One region of the Clostridium sp. HCP1S3_C6 genome, then DNA from elsewhere that is predicted to be linked to it. Evidence: a T-box and tRNA genes for the amino acid it is inferred to sense, from the RefSeq annotation. Region 1 holds a T-box; the other holds one or more tRNA genes.
The links. The T-box of region 1 lies ahead of asnS (asparagine--tRNA ligase). A T-box ahead of a tRNA ligase gene usually reads a tRNA of that ligase, here a tRNA-Asn.
Positions count from the first base shown of each region.

Region 2: it encodes a tRNA-Asn, which carries the amino acid that the T-box ahead of asnS (asparagine--tRNA ligase) is inferred to sense. The anticodon was not compared.

Region 1 is NZ_JBQHRN010000002.1:19,803-24,241, reverse strand. Features, by position in the region: gene ACTNAO_RS01185 (Hsp20/alpha crystallin family protein) at 1-139, shown strand, start outside; gene asnS (asparagine--tRNA ligase) at 312-1,706, opposite strand; T-box leader at 1,768-2,009, opposite strand; gene ACTNAO_RS01175 (hypothetical protein) at 2,101-2,292, shown strand; gene ACTNAO_RS01170 (hypothetical protein) at 2,337-2,537, shown strand; gene ACTNAO_RS01165 (metallophosphoesterase family protein) at 2,503-3,204, opposite strand; gene murC (UDP-N-acetylmuramate--L-alanine ligase) at 3,289-4,439, opposite strand, start outside.
Region 2 is NZ_JBQHRN010000043.1:2,405-6,843, reverse strand. Features, by position in the region: gene greA (transcription elongation factor GreA) at 1-247, shown strand, start outside; gene lysS (lysine--tRNA ligase) at 261-1,769, shown strand; tRNA gene ACTNAO_RS11795 (tRNA-Asn) at 1,982-2,056, shown strand; tRNA gene ACTNAO_RS11790 (tRNA-Asn) at 2,087-2,161, shown strand; gene ACTNAO_RS11785 (glycine--tRNA ligase) at 2,464-3,855, shown strand; gene murD (UDP-N-acetylmuramoyl-L-alanine--D-glutamate ligase) at 3,870-4,439, shown strand, end outside.

The sequences.
Region 1 (4,439 bases):
AAGCTTTTATGTAGGAGATGCCTTAAAAGAAGAAGATATTAAAGGTGAATTTAAACATGGTATCTTGAAATTATTTGTTCCTAAGAAAGAAGCAAAACCAGAAGTAGAAAATAAGAAATATATTGCCATTGAAGGATAATGACATATAAGTAAAAAAGAAAAGAGGCGATAAATATGTCAGATAAAAATCCAAAGCATCCTTTAAAGAAAAAACAAGCAAAGGCAAAAGCTAAAAAGAAAAATATTTATGAATAATATACAAATAAAAAAATTGCGAACTCAGCATTTAAGCTAGTTCGCAATTTTTTTTATTAAAATTCTGATTGACCTGTTGTTCTTGGGAATGGAAGAACGTCTCTTATGTTAGACATACCAGTTATATACATAATAAGTCTTTCAAAACCAAGACCAAATCCAGCATGTTTTGTTTCTCCGTATTTTCTAAGTTCTAGATACCACCAATAATCCTCTTCTTTAAGTCCAAGTTCAGCCATTCTTTTCTTTAATACATCAAGTCTCTCTTCTCTTTGGCTTCCTCCAATAATCTCTCCTATTCCTGGAACTAAACAGTCTGCTGCAGCAACAGTTTTATTGTCATCATTTATTCTCATGTAGAATGCTTTAATATCCTTTGGATAGTCAGTAACAAATACTGGCTTTTTAAAGTGTTCTTCAGTTAAGTATCTTTCGTGTTCAGTTTGAAGGTCTATACCCCATTCAACTGGATAGTCAAAATCTTTTTTAGCTTTCTTTAATATTTCAACAGCTTCTGTATAAGTAACTCTTCCAAAATCTGAAGATACAACATGATTTAGTCTGTCAAGTAAGCCCTTATCAACAAATTTATTGAAAAATTCCATTTCTTCTGGGCATTCATTCATAACGTATTTTATAACATACTTTAACATTGCTTCTGCAAGATCCATATCATCTGCAAGGTCTGCAAATGCAATTTCAGGTTCAACCATCCAGAATTCAGCAGCATGTCTAGCTGTATTTGAATTTTCTGCTCTAAATGTTGGACCAAATGTGTATACATTTCTAAAAGCTAATGCAAAACATTCAGCATTTAATTGACCTGATACAGTAAGATTTGTTTCCTTACCAAAGAAATCTTGTTTGTAATCAATATTTCCATCTTCTGTAGTTGGGGCATTATTAAGAGGTAAAGTTGTTACTTGGAACATTTCACCTGCACCTTCACAGTCACTTCCTGTAAGTATTGGAGTATTTGTATATACAAAACCTTGATCTTGGAAGAACTTATGTATAGCATAAGCAGCTACTGAACGAACTCTAAATGTAGCGGAAAAAGCATTACTTCTAGGTCTTAAATGAGCTATAGTTCTTAAGTATTCAAAAGTATGTCTTTTCTTTTGAAGAGGATAATCAGAATCTGAATTTCCTTCTAATATAACTTCTTTTGCTTGAATTTCAAAGGGTTGTTTAGCTTCTGGTGTTTCAACTAAAGTACCTATTACAGTTATAGATGAACTTATAGCAAGTTTTGATATTTCTTTAAAATTTGAAAGTTCATTACCAAATACAACTTGAATGTTTTTAAAGAAAGAACCATCATTAACTTCAATAAAACCAAATGCATTAGAAGCTCTTAAAGTTCTTACCCAACCAGATATTCTTACTTCTTTTGATACATATTTTTCTGTTTCTCTAAATATAGATTTTACTAATATAGATTTTTCCATTAATTTACCTCCATTTACAGATATAAAATTTATTACTTAAATAAAAAATCATTCATCCTATAAAAAGGACGAATGATATATATTCGCGGTACCACCTAATTTGCTAAAAAGCCACTTAAACAGGCATTTATTAAATGCCCTATAACTTAACGCGTCAATTACGTCTAAGCCTACTAATTAAAATATTAACTTTCGGTTAGAAACTCAAAGATGTTTTTCAGAATAGACTTTGTATAAGGCTTACACCATCCCTTATTCGCTAAGACGTAGTTCTAAACTTACTCTTCTTATCATAGTTTATAAAATATAACATTAATTCGATTTTACAATACTTTTAGCGCAAATGCAACTGTTTCATCATATACTAATACATATATTTTTTTGGGAGGATTAAATGAAAGGTCAAAAAATTTTAAATAAGAAATTACAAAAAGTAAACATATTGAAAGGCAGGCTTGTATCAAGGGATGAGAATACTAGTAAAGAAGATATTGTAGAAGACATTAAGGAAGCAGTAGAAGATATAGAATTAGTATTAGAAGATATTAACGAAGAAGATAATGAAGAAGGTGATATGAAAGATTGATATAAGAAGGCATCCAAAGTGTTTTGGATGCCATATTTTTAAAAGTGAAAAAAGCACTTACAAAATCAAGTATAAGTATAGGTGTACTTGAAGAACTTTTACTAAAGAATACACATACAGCTAATATACTAAATATAAGTGATATTAAAGAAAGGATTGTTATACATAGAATTTTGCCCATTATTGTTAACATAAGAATTGTTGTACATTTTAATATTCCTGACCTTCTTCAAAGCTTCTTATAAGTGAAGATGGGAAATTTAACATTTCCATATCCTTAATTATTTTTTTGACTTCATAGGAAACTTGCCTTATTTGAGGAGTTACTTTTCCTAAAGGATCAATGTCTAATAAACAGTAAGTAGAATTAGGAGATCCTATTTTTGGTTTGCCTACACTTCCACAATTTATAAATAATTTATTCCCAAATTGTTTTACAGCAGGTATATGGGTGTGTGCACAAATTAAAATATCTTCTTTTAAATCAGCCATAACTTGTTTTGTGTTTTCTTCATTTTCAAATAAGTATTCATTTATTTTATTTGGACTGCCATGTACAAATTTTATACTTTTTTTATTAAAATTTAATGTTAAATTTTCTGGAAGACCATTTAAATAATATTTATTAGCTGCTCTAAGTTCAGCTACAGTCCATGGAAGAGTAAATGAATTTATATCTGTTTGTCTTATATAAGAAAAATCATTATCTACTACAGAAGCATCATAATTTCCTTTTAAACATAATACATTTTTTCTTTTTATATATGAAATTGTTTCATTAGGATGAGGCCCATAACCTACTAAATCTCCTAAACATACAATTAAATCTGCTTTTTGGTCATCAATGTCATCAAAAACATTCATTAAAGCATAAACATTGCTATGAATATCTGAAATGATTGCTATTTTCATAAGTATACACCACCATTTTGTTAAATATTTATATAATTTTGTAAAAAAGAAAGGTATGTTTAAAAGAAAAACATACCTTTTAAGCTATTTTTGTAGAAGTTTTTCTCCAACTAATACAACATCACCAGCACCAACAGTTAATACAACATCACCTGTTTGGATTTTTGATTTTAAGTAATTACAAGCTTCATCGTGTGAATGTACATTTGTACATTTATATCCTTTATTTCTTATTGCATCTCCAAGTTCATCAGAAGATACAAGACCTGTGTCTTTTTCTCTTGCAGCATATATATCCATTAGTATAAGTTCATCGCAATCTTTAAAGGCTTCACTAAATTCAGTAAATAATGCTTTTGTTCTTGTATAAGTATGTGGTTGGAATACACAGTATACTTTTTTATGTGGAATTTTTGAAGCAGTACTTAAAGTTGCTTTAATTTCAGTTGGATGATGTGCATAATCATCTATTACTGTAATTCCATTTATTTCGCCCTTATATTCAAATCTTTTGTGAGCACCCTTACATTTTTTAAGACCATTTATAATCTTATCATTTGGAACATTGAATATTAAAGCTACTGCAATTGCTGCTAATGCATTTAAAATATTATGCTTTCCAGGGTTATTTAATGTTATGTTAAATAATTTTGTGCCTTTTTCACAAACAGTAAATGTTGCACAACCTTTATTATTGTAAGAAATGTCTGTTGCTGTTAAATCTTCGTTAGTAAAACCATAACTTATAGTATTACATGAAGCTTCGTCTAGTATTTTTTTTACTCTTTTATCTTCTCCATAACCTACTAGGTATCCATCATTTGGAACAAGTTTTGAAAATTTAGTAAAAGTATCATTTATATCATTAATATCCTTGTAATAATCTAGATGATCAGCATCTATATTAAGTATTACTCCAACATATGGGAAGAATTTTAAAAATGAGGCCTTGTATTCACATGCTTCAGTGATAAAGTAATCACTTTTTCCAATTCTATAATTACCACCTATTAAATCAAGTTCTCCACCAACAAGTATAGTAGGATCAAGATTACCTTCTAGTGTTATGCTAGAAAGCATAGATGTACATGTTGTTTTACCATGAGTTCCAGATATAGCTACATTATATTTATGACCTTTCATTATAGAACCTAAAAATTCTGCTCTATCCATAAGAATTAGATTCCTTTTTTTGGCTTCTAAAATTTCAGGATTATCTGAAGGAATTGCTGCAG
Region 2 (4,439 bases), on a different contig from region 1:
TGAATCTGATATGCCTAAAGATACTGTTTCTGTAGGTTCAATAGTTAAAGTTAAGGATTATGATTTTGATGAAGAAGTTGAATATTCAATTGTAGGTTCAGCAGAAGCAGATCCAATGAACTTTAAAATTTCTAATGAATCACCTGTTGGAAAAGGGCTAATAGGTAAGAAAATAGGAGAGATTGTTGAAATACCAGTTCCAGATGGAGTTAGTAAATTTGAAATACTTGATATAAGAAGAGTGTAACGGAGGGATATTAATGTCAACTGAAGAAATGAATATGCAAGAGTTAGAATCTAAGTTTAGTGAACAAGAGCAACTTAGAAGAGAAAAGCTTGAGGAATTAAAAAAGCAAGGAAAGGATCCTTTTGATGTTTATAAAGTAGAAAGAAGCCATACATCAGAAGCTGTAAAATCAAATTATGATGAATTAGAAGGAAAAGAAGTTTCTGTTGCTGGAAGAATAATGTCAAAAAGAGGTCAAGGAAAAGTAGTATTCTCAGATATTCATGATAAAGATGGTAAAATTCAATTATTTTTAAAGATAGATAAAGTTGGAGAAGATAATCTTAAAGAATATAAAAGCTTTGACATTGGTGATATAATTTGGGCTAAAGGTGAAGTGTTTAAAACTAGAACAGAAGAAGTAACTGTAAATGTAAATGAATTTAAACTTATAAGTAAATCTTTAAAGCCATTACCAGAAAAGTGGCATGGTTTAAAAGACCCAGATCTAAGATATAGACAAAGAGAAGTAGATATAATTACTAATCCAGAAGTTAAAAATACTTTTATTAAAAGAAGCCAAATAATTTCAGCTATTAGAGAATTCTTAGATAATAAAGGGTTCTTAGAGGTGGAAACTCCAATTCTTGGAGCTATAGCAGGTGGCGCAGCAGCAAGACCATTTATTACTCATCATAATACATTAAACATTGACATGTACTTAAGAATAGCTACTGAACTTTATTTAAAGAGATTAATAGTTGCAGGATTTGAAAAAGTATATGAAATGGGAAGAAACTTCAGAAATGAAGGAATGGATATAAGACATAATCCAGAATTTACATGTATTGAATTATATGAAGCATATTCAGATTACAATGATATGATGGAAATAACTGAAAATTTAGTTGCTTATGTATGTGAAAAGGTAAATGGAACAACTAAAGTTACTTATCAAGGAACAGAAATAGACTTTAAGCCACCATGGAGAAGAATAACTATGGTTGATGCTGTAAAGGAATATGCAGGTGTAGACTTTAATGAAATAGTAACTGATGAAGAAGCTCAAAAAATTGCAAAGGAAAAGAACTTAGAATTTCCTAAGCCTTTAAATACAGTAACAAAAGGTGAAGTATTAAATGCATTATATGAAGAATTTGGCGAAGAAAATATGATTCAACCAACATTTGTGTGTGATTATCCAGTAGAAATTTCTCCTTTAACTAAGAAAAAGAGAGGAAATGAAATGTTTACTGAAAGATTTGAAGGATTTGTGTTTGGTAGAGAAATATGTAATGCATATTCAGAACTTAATGATCCTATAGTTCAAAGACAAAGATTTGAACAACAAGCTAAATCAAGAGAATTAGGTGATGATGAAGCTTATGTTATTGATGAAGATTTCATGAGTGCATTAGAAACTGGTATGCCTCCTACAGGTGGTCTTGGAATGGGTATAGATAGACTTATTATGTTCTTAACTGATTCAGCATCAATAAGAGATGTATTATTATTCCCTACAATGAAACCATTAGATAAGTAGTATGTTTAATATATATATAGTTTAATTTAACTAAGGAAAATTAGAAAAATGGGCGGCTTTCAAATGAAAACTGTCCATTTTTGAAATTGTAATAAGAGGTTAATATTACGCATTTAAAGCAATGAAAAAAAATTAATAAAAAAATTAAAAAAAATATGCAAAAGTACTTGCATTTTATTTTAAAGCTGATATAATAATCAATGTGCTAACGTTCCGCGATAGCTCAATGGTGGAGCACTCGGCTGTTAACCGATAGGTTGGAGGTTCGAGCCCTCTTCGCGGAGCCATTTTTTATAACGTTAGTATGCATATAATATTCCGCGATAGCTCAATGGTGGAGCACTCGGCTGTTAACCGATAGGTTGGAGGTTCGAGCCCTCTTCGCGGAGCCACATAATATTTAAGCAATGGATTTTCCATTGCTTTTTTTATAAAAGTCTTGACATATATTTAACATTTGATAAAATTATTTATATAAATTAATATGCATGAAGAGAAAGAGGAGTAGTCTTTTGTGTTATTTTAGAGAGGTATCGGTAGGTGTAAGATATTATAGCTATAAGGTGAATGGAACTTTTGAATGCGCTTTTTAAAGTTGGGCTTATGCCAAGAAGGGTGGAACCGCGGAAGTTAATTTCGTCCCTTTAGGTTTTAAGGCTCTTTTTTTATATATAAAATTTTGGAGGTAAAAAATATGGCGGTTAAAAAAACAATGGATAAGATAGTTGCTCTTTGCAAGAATAGAGGATTTATATTCCCTGGTTCAGATATATATGGTGGCTTGGCAAATGCTTGGGATTATGGCCCACTTGGAGTTGAATTTAAAAATAATGTAAAAAAAGCTTGGTGGAAAAAATTTGTTCAAGAGAGCCCTTATAACGTTGGTCTTGATAGTGCTATTTTAATGAACAGAGAAGTATGGGTTGCTTCAGGACATGTTGGTGGTTTTTCAGATCCATTAATGGACTGTAAAGAATGTAAATCTAGATTTAGAGCTGATAAGCTTGTAGAAGATTATATGACAGAAAATGGAGCAGAAGTTGCTTCAGCAGATGGATGGACTAATGAACAATTAAAAAGTTATATTGAAGAACATAATATAGTTTGCCCTAAATGCGGTAAAATGAATTATACTGATATAAGAAAATTTAACTTGATGTTTAAAACTTATGCAGGTGTTACAGAAGATGCAAAAAATGAAATATATTTAAGACCAGAAACAGCTCAGGGTATATTTGTTAATTTTAAAGCTGTACAAAGAACAACTAGAAAGAAAGTTCCATTTGGTATTGGTCAAATAGGAAAGTCTTTTAGAAATGAAATAACTCCAGGTAATTTTACATTTAGAACAAGAGAATTTGAACAAATGGAATTAGAATTTTTCTGTAAACCGGATACAGACTTGGAATGGTTTGAATATTGGAGAAAATATTGTTGGCAATTCTTACTTAACTTAGGAATAAACGAAGATAATGTTAGAATGAGAGATCATAGTAAAGAAGAATTATCCTTCTATTCAAAAGCTACATCAGATATAGAATATTTATTCCCATTTGGATGGGGTGAACTTTGGGGCATAGCAGACAGAACTGATTATGATTTAAGTAAACACCAAGAGCATTCAGGACAAGATTTAACATATTTAGATCCAAATACAAATGAAAAATATATTCCATATGTTATAGAACCATCATTAGGTGCTGATAGAGTTGCATTAGCATTTTTAGTAGAAGCATATGATGAAGAAGAATTAGAAGGTGGAGATATTAGAACTGTAATGCATATTCATCCAGCATTAGCGCCATATAAAGCTGCTATTTTACCTTTATCTAAAAAGTTATCTGACAAAGCTTTAGAAGTATATGGAGAATTAGCAAAGAAATTTAACGTGGAATATGATGAAGGTGGAAGCATAGGTAAGAGATATAGAAGACAAGATGAAATAGGAACACCATATTGCATAACTGTAGATTTTGATACAGAAAATGATGGATGTGTAACTGTAAGAGATAGAGATACAATGAAACAAGATAGAGTTAAAATAAGTGAATTAGAGTCATATATTGAAAAAAGCTTAATATTCTAATTGGGGGCATTAAAATGAAAAAAGATTTTAATGAATTTAAAAAATATATAAACAATAAAAAGGTAGCTGTAGTAGGTATAGGAGTTTCTAATATACCATTAATTGAATTTTTAGTTAAGCTTGGAGCTAAAGTTTCTGCTTTTGATAAGAAAACAGAAAGTCAACTAGGCGAAATTGCACAAAAATTTAAAAATATCGGAGTTATTCTTAACTTAGGTGAAGGTTATCTAGAAAAACTTACAGGATTTGATGTAGTATTTAAAACTCCTTCAATGAGAATTGATAGTGAAGCATTAGTCAAAGCTAAGAATGAAGGCGCGTATATAACATCCGAGATGGAAGAGTTTGTTAGATATTGCAAAGGAAAGATATATGCTGTTACTGGTAGTGACGGAAAGACAACAACAACAACTATAATATCTAAATTATTAAAAGAAGAAGGATATACAACATGGGTTGGAGGCAATATTGGTACTCCTCTATTTGCACAAATAGAAGATATAAAAGATACTGATAAGGTTGTATTAGAATTATCAAGCTTTCAATTAATGACAATGAATCTTCCAATAGATGTAGCTATATGT